3 regions of the Pseudomonas sp. NPDC087803 genome follow, and region 2 is predicted to be linked to each of the others. Evidence: predicted binding sites of a transcription regulator. Region 2 holds the regulator's gene; each other region holds the start of a gene.
The links. Region 2 encodes FliA, which starts transcription of late flagellar genes. Its sites were predicted from a motif close to CTAAAGTTTNNNNNNNNNNNGCCGNTAA; they were not measured.

Region 1: the regulator FliA is predicted to act here: its motif matches at 1,265-1,292, upstream of flgM (flagellar biosynthesis anti-sigma factor FlgM).
Region 3: the regulator FliA is predicted to act here: its motif matches at 1,458-1,485, upstream of motA (flagellar motor stator protein MotA).

The regions. Positions count from the first base shown of each region.
Region 1 covers NZ_JBIUVO010000077.1:5,915-9,188, forward strand. Annotated here, with positions in the region: gene ACIOUG_RS24125 (chemotaxis protein CheV) at 1-323, opposite strand, end outside; gene flgA (flagellar basal body P-ring formation chaperone FlgA) at 406-1,167, shown strand; gene flgM (flagellar biosynthesis anti-sigma factor FlgM) at 1,328-1,654, shown strand; gene ACIOUG_RS24140 (flagella synthesis protein FlgN) at 1,703-2,170, shown strand; gene ACIOUG_RS24145 (flagellar brake protein) at 2,263-3,009, shown strand; gene ACIOUG_RS24150 (MFS transporter) at 3,239-3,274, opposite strand, start outside.
Region 2 covers NZ_JBIUVO010000084.1:2,028-5,301, forward strand. Annotated here, with positions in the region: partial or broken gene ACIOUG_RS24790 (chemotaxis protein CheA) at 1-15, opposite strand, end outside; gene ACIOUG_RS24795 (protein phosphatase CheZ) at 70-858, opposite strand; gene ACIOUG_RS24800 (chemotaxis response regulator CheY) at 876-1,247, opposite strand; gene fliA (RNA polymerase sigma factor FliA) at 1,414-2,154, opposite strand; gene fleN (flagellar synthesis regulator FleN) at 2,151-2,981, opposite strand; gene flhF (flagellar biosynthesis protein FlhF) at 3,095-3,274, opposite strand, start outside.
Region 3 covers NZ_JBIUVO010000049.1:15,834-19,107, reverse strand. Annotated here, with positions in the region: gene ACIOUG_RS20315 (HDOD domain-containing protein) at 1-1,387, opposite strand, end outside; gene motA (flagellar motor stator protein MotA) at 1,553-2,404, shown strand; gene motB (flagellar motor protein MotB) at 2,408-3,274, shown strand, end outside.

The DNA of each region.
Region 1 (3,274 bases), on a different contig from region 2:
GAGCGGACCAGGAAACCCTGGGTCTTGGTGTTGTACTCCGTGATGATCACGAACGGGTTTTTCTTGTCCTTCAACGCCCCCGAGCCGGTCGCCATTGCCAGATCAAGGATCGGAATGGTCGCCCCTCGAATATTTGCCACCCCGCACACGACAGGACTGGACTTGGGCATCAACGTCAGTGACGGGCACTGCAACACTTCCCGTACCTTGAACACGTTGATTCCGTAGAGCTGCTGACCGTCAAGACGGAACAACAACAGCTCCAGGCGATTCTGCCCTACCAGTTGCGTGCGCTGGTTCACCGAATCCATTACACCAGCCATGCCCAGACTCCTACACCAACGCCAAGTGTTGTTGCGACGCACATTCATTGCTAAACGGCACGGCGCTTGCTTTTTAACTCGTATGAACGCTCAAACGACATTTTTCCGACGCCTGACCTCCCGCACCCGCAAAGCGCTGTGCGCGACGTCCGTCGTCTGCTTGTTTTTCGCTGGCAGCCCTGCCGGTGCTGATACGGTTACCTTGCCTGACATGCTTATCGGCGTCACTCAGGGCTTTCTTGAGTTCACCGTAGAAGACTATCTGGCTACCAGTCAAACGGAAGGCCGCTACGAAATCGAGGTCAACCAGCTCGACCCGCGTATGCGCATGCCTATGTGCGACAAGGAATTGACAGCGTCACTGGAGAGTCCGGCGCGTCCGCTGGGCCGGGTTACGGTCAAGGTGAGATGCGAGGGAAGCTCGCCGTGGACGGTGTTCGTGCCCGCTCAAGTCCGCCTGTTTCGCGAGATTGTCACCACCACCCGACCGCTCAAACGCGCCGGGATTATCGAGCCGCGGGACGTGACCTTGCGTGAACGCGACATCAGCCAGATCAATCAGGGCTTCCTGACGTCGGTCGATGAAGCCATCGGGCAGAAATTAACCCGACCAACGGTCGCCGATCAGGTGATTACCCTGGTGCATCTGGAACAGGCCGAAGTCGTGCGCAAGGGCGATCAAGTGGTCATCACCGCCCGCAGCGGCACACTGGCCGTACGCATGCCCGGCGAAGCCCTGGCCAATGGCGGCCTGAAAGAACAGATCCGGGTGAAAAACCTCAATTCCAACCGGGTGATCAAGGCGCAGGTCATCGCGCCGGGCCAAGTGGAAGTGGCCATGTAAAACGCTCGCGCAGAAAACTGGCGCCGATCTCGACGCTTCCCTAAACTGTGCCGAAGCAGGACACGCTTCGACGCATGCAGCTCATTGGCAAATGAGCCTAAAGTTTTCCAGGGGATGGCCGAGAACATGGCAAGCGTCCAAATTCCCAGAGGTTTTTAACATGGTCATCGATTTCAGCCGTTTGAACAGCTCCTCGTCACTTACGGGCAGTACACGTACCAGCAACGCCAAGGAAACCGCCGAATCCGGCACCTCCGCGCCGCTGAATACCCAGGCCGAAACGGCCAGTACCGCAAAAAGCGGGGAATCGGTACACCTCAGCAATGAGGCTCAACAGTTGCAGAAGGTCACTGACAAGCTGCGCGATCAGCCTGCCGTCGACAAAGCCCGAGTGGCCGAGTTGAAAGCAGCGATTGCCGATGGCAGCTATAAAGTCGACAGCAACCGTGTAGCCAGCAAACTGCTCAACTTCGAAGCCCAGCGCTAGGCTTTTGCCGGCGCCAGGCTTTTGGACGCTTAAAAACCAAGGCCAGCCATGCACGACACTAATTTATTGCAACTGATCACCGACGACTTTGCTCCAGCTCAACAATTGCTGGAGTTACTGCAAACCGAGTCCCTCGCCTTGCACGGTCGCGACATGCCTTTGCTCGAAGATATTCTGGCGCGCAAACAGGCACTGATCATTTTGCTTGAACAGCATGGCCGCAAGCGCAGCGAAATCCTCGCCAGCCTCAACCTGCCGCTCGACCGTCAGGGCCTGGAGCAACTGGCCAGCCACTCGAGCATTGGCGACCAGTTGCTGGCTCAGAGCGACGTGCTGACCGACCTGATTGCCCAGTGCCAGGCGGCCAACATCAAGAACGGCCAGTCGATCCAGATTCAGCAGGCCGCCACGGCCAATCAGCTGAAAATCCTCACCGGGGGCGAGCCACCAGCGTTGTATGACGCCACTGGCACTTTCGCCAAGCCCGCCAAACCGCGTACGTTCAGCCAGGCGTGAGCCATTCGATGTGCCTGCACTATCAACACGCGAAACATGCTGGCAAAATGCTGGCTAGTCGTAGTCAAATTTTGTCTGGAGATTGAGAAAACGTGCCAAACGCCCTAAGCGCGGATGATACTCCGCAGCCACCAAAGGTGCTGACCACGCCCCTGGAAATCTCCAGCAACCTGCGCCAGCTGCAGGAAAGCCACGATCCGCTGATCATCACCTTCCATGAGCGCAGCCAGCGTTTCCAGAGCTACCTGATCAAGGTCGACCGCGATACCGCGACCATTGCTCTGGACGAAATGATTCCGCGCGATGGCGAGCGTTTTCTGCTGGCGGGCGAACCGTTCAAGGTCGAAGGCTTCCACGAAGGCGTGCGCATCGCCTGGGAATGCACCGGCACGCTGAACATTGAAGAGTCCGACGGCGACCGCTTCTACACCGGCGAACTGCCGACCGAAGTGGTTTACCACCAGCGCCGCAACGCCTTTCGCGCCGCCCTGAAGCTGACTGATCTGGTCAGCGTCGAACTCGGCGGCGAAAAGCTCAAGGCGCCGATCAACGGCAAACTGCTGGATATTTCCGCCACCGGCTGCAAGCTGCGCTTTGAAGGCGACATCACCGACCGCCTGCAACTGGGCCAGGTCTACGACCGCATGATCGCCGCCCCGCTGTTCGGCAATCAGCCGACCTCGGTCGAACTGCGTTATCTGCATTTCGAAGAAAAGCTCAACATCACCTTCGCCGGCCTGCGCTTCCACAACATCAGTGGCCAGGCGGCGCGCAACGTCGAACGCTTCGTTTATCAGCTGCAGCGTGAAGCACGCCGGTTCGATAAAGACGATATGTGATGCGTACAGGCAAATAGAAAGGGCAGTCCCTGGCGGGACTGCCCTTTTTTATGCCAGAAATTTTTCTGCCAACACCGAACACTTGTGGCGAGGGAGCTTGCTCCCGCTGGGGCGCGAAGCGCTCCCCGCCCTTATCTGGCAAGCGGGGCCTGCTGCGCAGTCCAGCGGGAGCAAGCTCCCTCGCCACAGTTACAGTGTCTGTCACTGAACAGCCTTACCATCATCCGACTCAGGGTCTGGCCCCACTGATGTCCGGTGTCGGTTT
Region 2 (3,274 bases):
GGCGCCGAAGCTCATTAATGGGGTGCTCCTACAGGTCTAAAAACCCAAAAAACCTAAAATTCCAAAACTCTAGAATCCAAGGCTGGATAACAAATCGTCCACATCGTCCTGACCGGACACAACGTCTTCTCGTTTATCGGCATGAATCTGCGGACCTTCACCCTGCGAGAGATGTTTTTGTGGATCTTTTTCCGCAAGCATCGCGGCACGGTCGTGTTCGATGCCCGCAAAGCGGTCAACCTGACTGGCCATGAGTACGAGTTTGAGCAAATTGCTTTCGACTTCGGTGACCAGTTGGGTCACACGCTTGATCACCTGACCGGTGAGGTCCTGGTAATCCTGAGCCAGCAGGATGTCGTTGAGGTTGCTCGACACCGCACGGTTGTCCGTGCTGCTGCGTGACAGAAAACCGTCGACCCGGCGCGCCAGCTCGCGGAACTCTTCAGCTCCGACTTCACGACGCATGAAGCGCCCCCAGTCGGTGCTCAAGGCCTGGGCTTCATCGGCCAGGCCATTGACCACCGGCGTGGCGCTTTCCACCAGATCCATGGTGCGGTTGGCCGCGGCTTCGGTCAGCTTGACCACATAGCCCAGGCGTTCGGTGGCGTCGGTGATTTGCGACACTTCCTCGGCCTGCGGCATGTGCGGATCGATCTGGAAATTGACGATCGCACTGTGCAGTTCGCGTGTGAGCTTGCCCACTTCCTGATACAGGCCGCGGTCACGGGTCTGATTGAGCTCATGGATCAGTTGCACAGCGTCGCCGAACCTGCCTTTTTCAAGGCTCTCGACCAGTTCGACCGCGTGTTTTTTCAGGGTCGACTCGAAATCGCCCTGTGAAGATTCGTTATGCTCCATAGCTCCCCCGCGCGTCATCAGCCGATGCGTTCGAAAATCTTCTCGATTTTGTCTTTCAACGCCTGAGCCGTGAAAGGTTTGACCACGTAGCCGTTCACACCGGCCTGAGCAGCCTCGATGATTTGCTCGCGCTTGGCTTCAGCGGTCACCATCAGCACGGGCAGATGCTTGAGTTTTTCATCGGCACGCACGTGGCGCAGCAAGTCGATACCGGTCATGCCCGGCATGTTCCAGTCCGTTACCAGAAAGTCGATGCTGCCGCTGTTGAGTACCGGAATGGCGGTAGTGCCATCGTCGGCCTCGACGGTGTTGGTGAACCCGAGATCGCGCAGCAGGTTCTTGATGATCCGCCGCATCGTTGAGAAGTCATCAACGATGAGGATTTTCATGTCTTTGTTCAATTCGACCTCCAAGCAGTCTTAAACGCGCCCAGCACCTGGACGCGCCACTTCAATCAATCGGCGCAGCACTCGAAGACTGTCTGGAGCACAACAGAGCAAGACCGGTGCCGTTCATCACCGCACCAGCCTCGTTCGCAGTGTCCCCACACTGCCTTCAGCGCGCTCGCCACTCCCCCAAACGCCCCCGCAAACGGGCCGCGCACTGGCTGAGTAACTGGCTGACCCGCGATTCACTGACGCCAAGGACTTCACCGATCTCCTTGAGGTTCAGCTCTTCGTCGTAGTACAGCGCCAACACCAGTCGCTCACGCTCCGGCAAATTGGCAATCGCGTCCGCCAGCGCCGCCTGGAAGCGTTCATCTTCCAGATCGCGTGACGGCTCAAGATGAGCACTCGCGCCATCCTCGTGCAGCCCTTCGTGTTCGCCGTCCTGCAACAGGTCGTCGAAACTGAACAAGCGGCTGCCCAGGGTGTCATTCAAAATCCCGTAGTAATCGTCGAGACTCAATTGGAGTTCGGCCGCAACCTCGTGATCTTTAGCATCACGGCCGGTTTTAGCTTCAATTGAACGAATTGCGTCACTGACCATACGGGTGTTGCGGTGAACCGAGCGTGGCGCCCAGTCCCCCTTGCGCACTTCATCGAGCATCGCGCCGCGGATCCGGATGCCCGCGTACGTTTCGAAACTGGCGCCTTTGCTGGCGTCGTATTTGGTCGAGACTTCGAGCAGGCCGATCATCCCGGCCTGAATCAGGTCTTCCACCTGCACACTCGCCGGCAAGCGCGCCAGCAGGTGATAGGCAATGCGCTTGACCAGTGGCGCGTAACGCTCGATCAACTCGTACTGCGCGTCACGTGCTGACTTCTTGTAGTAGTTCATACCGCTGGCGGTCATAGCACAGGCCCTGCCGTTTGCTGCACGAGGCGCTCGACGAAAAACTCCAGGTGACCGCGCGGGTTGGCAGGCAGCGGCCAGGTATCGACCTTCTGCGCGATCGCCTTGAACGCCAGCGCGCACTTGGAACGCGGAAAGGCTTCATAGACCGCTCGCTGCTTCTGCACTGCCTTGCGCACGCTTTCGTCGTACGGCACCGCGCCGACGTATTGTAAGGCGACGTCGAGGAAGCGATCCGTGACCTTGGTCAACTTGGCGAACAGGTTGCGGCCTTCCTGCGGGCTCTGCGCCATGTTGGCGAGGACGCGGAAGCGGTTCATGCCGTAGTCGCGGTTGAGCAGTTTGATCAGCGCGTAGGCGTCGGTGATCGAGGTCGGCTCGTCGCAGACCACCAGCAACACTTCCTGCGCGGCGCGGACAAAACTGACTACCGAGTCACCAATACCCGCAGCGGTGTCGATCACCAGCACATCGAGGTTGTCGCCGATGTCGCTGAAGGCCTGAATCAGACCGGCGTGTTGTGCCGGGCTCAGGTGCACCATGCTCTGGGTGCCGGAAGCGGCCGGCACGATGCGGATCCCGCCGGGGCCCTGCAACAGCACGTCGCGCAGCTCACAGCGGCCTTCGATGACATCGGCCAAAGTGCGTTTGGGGGTCAGTCCCAGCAGAACGTCGACGTTCGCCAGCCCCAGATCGGCGTCCAGCAGCATGACCCGACGGCCAAGCTCTGCCAGCGCCAGAGACAAGTTCACTGACACGTTAGTCTTGCCGACGCCACCTTTGCCGCCGGTCACCGCGATCACCTGTACGGGATGCATGCTGCCCATGTTATTTCTTTACCTTGTCTTGCATAGACGGAGGCCACATTACTGGCTGCGCGTTCTCAACCGGAACAATGCATGGCAGACCATCGATGTAGGTACAAAAACTGTTCATTACCTCAGCCAACCTGCTTGGTCGGGCTGTGGTAGATATCAGCGAACATGTCAGCCATGGCTTCTTCGCTGGGTTCTTCCTGCATTTGCACGCTGACGGCGCGGCTGACCAATTGATGACGGCGCGGCAGATGCAGATCATCCGGAATCCGTGGGCCGTCGGTCAGGTACGCGACCGGCAATTC
Region 3 (3,274 bases), on a different contig from region 2:
GGAACAGATGTTCACCACGGAACAGCGTGCGCAGGCCTTGCGGCAGCAGGGCGGAGAATTGTGCGTTGTTCTCGGGGTTGATCCGCACCTGTGCCTGCTGCGCGAGCAAGCGTTGCAGAACCTTGCTCTGACTGACGACAAAATTCAGCGCGGCGGCTTCCTTCGGCAAACCGAAGGTCTGGTGCACGCGCAGATTCGATTGCGTGCGGTCGGCCATCAGAATCATCACCCGGCGCATGCCGCTGGCCACCAGCGCATCGCGGGCGGCGACGGTCAGGCTCATGGCGTTAGTGAAGCGGCTCGGCTCGGCCAGCAGTTCGGCGCATTGCCGGCGCCACTGCGTCAGATCCTCGGCACTCGGCGCGGCCGCCGGCAGCATCCCGGCCGGCAACCGATGGGTGCCCCACGGCCATAATAATGAAACGGCCGGGTGCCACAGATCGGGTATTGCATGCTGGCGCGCACTGTTGGCCGCTTGCTGGTGCAACTGCTGCTGCACTTCGTCCATCGAGATTTGCAGATAAAGGCTGGTCAGGTACTGCCAGCGCTCGCTGTGCGGACTGTCCCAGGCCTGTTGCGCCGACAGCGCCAGGCCGTTGGCCAGCAACACGGTGTTGGCCGGCTGGTTGAGCCAACGGCGCAGGGTAGGGTCATCGTCGAGGCGATTCTGCTGGCGCAGCGGATGCTCGCTGTCGCGGGCGATGCGCAGCACTTTCACCAGTTCGCGCTGTTCGCTGAGCAGCAACTTATAGCCTTGTTGCACCCAGATCGGCAGGTGCCAGACTTGCACCAGCGCCTCGGCGATCTTCAGCAGGCGCACGCCAAACAGTTGCTTCTCGACGGTACGCGCCGATTCGCCCTTGTGGATAACCCGCAGTTCCCACTCTTCGAGTAATCCGGGAAACGTCAGCGCCAGCGGCCATAACGGCGAGAGAAACAACAGGCTGCCCCAGTGAATGTCCTGCCACAGCCGCGCCAGGCGACTGGCGAAAAAACCGTTGGCCTGTTGCGTGGCGTGCTGGCTGATCATCTGCAGTTGGCGCAGGGCCTTGGGAATCTGCATCTGCGGTTCGACGGGCAGGCGCGCGAGCAATTCTTCGGTACGCGCAAGACCCAGACGGTTGATCGCCACCTCGAGATTTTCCGCCGCGGCGGCCATCGTGCCGTGGGTGTGACGATTAGCCTCACGGATGATGCTCAAGGCCAGCGCCGGACTGTCCTGCATCAGATCGGCGATATCGCGCAGCGAGCTGCGGTTGTCGCGGATCGCCCGGCAAACCTTGTCGTGCGCCTCTTGCGGCACGGGCAGGCGCACGCCATCGAGCAGCTTGACCCAGCCCTCGAGCGTGGTCGGTTTTGCGTGTGGGACGTTCGTTTCATTAGCCATGTCTGGACGGGATCTTCACTGACTGTAGACGCGCCCGGCATGGGCTAAATTGGCTTTTCGCCTGAACTGGCTATAGTCTGGCGCAGTTTTGCCGATAAGTAGAAGAAGAGATTTTTTAACTTCCGAATATGACCTTGAACCCGACTCAGTAAGTACTTTCTACCTATGGCTAAAATTATCGGCATCATCGTCGTATTCGCGAGCGTGCTCGGCGGATACGTGCTCTCCCACGGCAAAATTGCCGCCCTGATCCAGCCCTTCGAGGTGATGATCATCGGTGGTGCGGCCCTTGGTGCATTCCTGCAGGCCAACCCCGGTTACATGACGATGCACGTGCTCAAGAAATCCCTGAGCATGTTCAGTTCGCGCTTCAGCCACACGTTCTATCTGGAAGTGCTCGGCCTGATCTACGAGATCCTCAACAAGAGCCGCCGCGAAGGCATGATGGCCATCGAAGGCGACATCGAAGACGCTGCCGCGAGCCCGATCTTCGCCAAGTACCCGGCCGTGCTCAAAGACGAGCGCATGACCGCGTTCATCTGCGATTACCTGCGCATCATGTCCTCCGGCAACATGGCTCCGCATGAGCTGGAAGGCCTGTTCGACATGGAACTCTACAGCCTCAAGGAAGACCTCGAGCACCCGTCCCATGCAGTGAACGGTATTGCCGACGCCATGCCCGGTTTCGGTATCGTCGCGGCGGTACTGGGTATCGTGGTGACCATGGCTTCGCTGGGTGAAGGCGATCAAAAATCCATCGGCCTGCACGTCGGTGCGGCACTGGTCGGTACCTTCTTCGGTATTCTCGCGGCTTACGGTTTCTTCGGGCCGTTGGCGCATTCCCTGGCGCACGATGCCAAGGAAGAACTGAACGTCTACGAAGCCATCAAGGCCTCGCTGGTGGCTTCGGCTTCCGGCATGCCGCCATCGCTGGCCGTGGAGTTCGGGCGCAAGGTTCTGTACCCGGCGCACCGTCCAAGCTTTGCCGAGCTGGAACAAGCCGTTCGCGGTCGCTAAGCCATGGAAAATAATCAGCCGATAATCATCAAGCGCGTCAAGCGCATAGCCGGCGGGCATCACGGCGGGGCGTGGAAAATCGCCTTCGCCGACTTTGCCACGGCGATGATGGCGTTCTTCCTGGTGTTGTGGCTGCTGTCCACCGCCACGCCTGAACAGAAGATCGCCATCGCCGGTTACTTCAAGGATCCGGTCGGCTTCTCCGAAAGCGGCACGCCGTACATCATCGACCTGGGCGGCACGCCGACCCTGGCGCCGGAAAACACCCTCAACCCTGAGGTGAAGTCGCAGCCGCAACCGGACAAGGTCACGGTCGACACCGAGCAGGTCGAAGGCATGGCCGAGCAGGTCGAGAAAGAGCGCCTGGAGCTGTTACTGCAAGAGCTGCAGAACAAGGTCGACGAGAACCCGCAGCTGCAGAAGTTCAAGGATCAGATCCTGTTCGAGATCACCCCGAACGGCTTGCGCATCCAGATCATGGACGCCGAAAACCGGCCGATGTTCGACTCAGGTTCCGCACGCCTGAAACCGTACTTCGAAGACATCCTGCTGGCCATGGCCGACACCATCAAAGCGGTGCCGAACAAGATCAGCATCAGCGGCCACACCGACGCCAAGCCGTACACCGGCACTGGCGATTTCGGCAACTGGGAACTCTCGGCCAACCGTGCCAACGCTGCGCGGCGTGCGCTGGTTGCCGGCAGCTATCCGGACGGGCAAGTGGCGCGGGTCGTGGGTTACGCCTCGTCGGCGCTGTTCGACAAGGAAAACCCGTTCAACCCGGTCAACCGCCGCATCGACATCGTGGTGCTGACCAAAAAGGCCCAGGCCGCGATCGAGGGCTCGCAAGGTGCCGACCCGGCCAAGCCT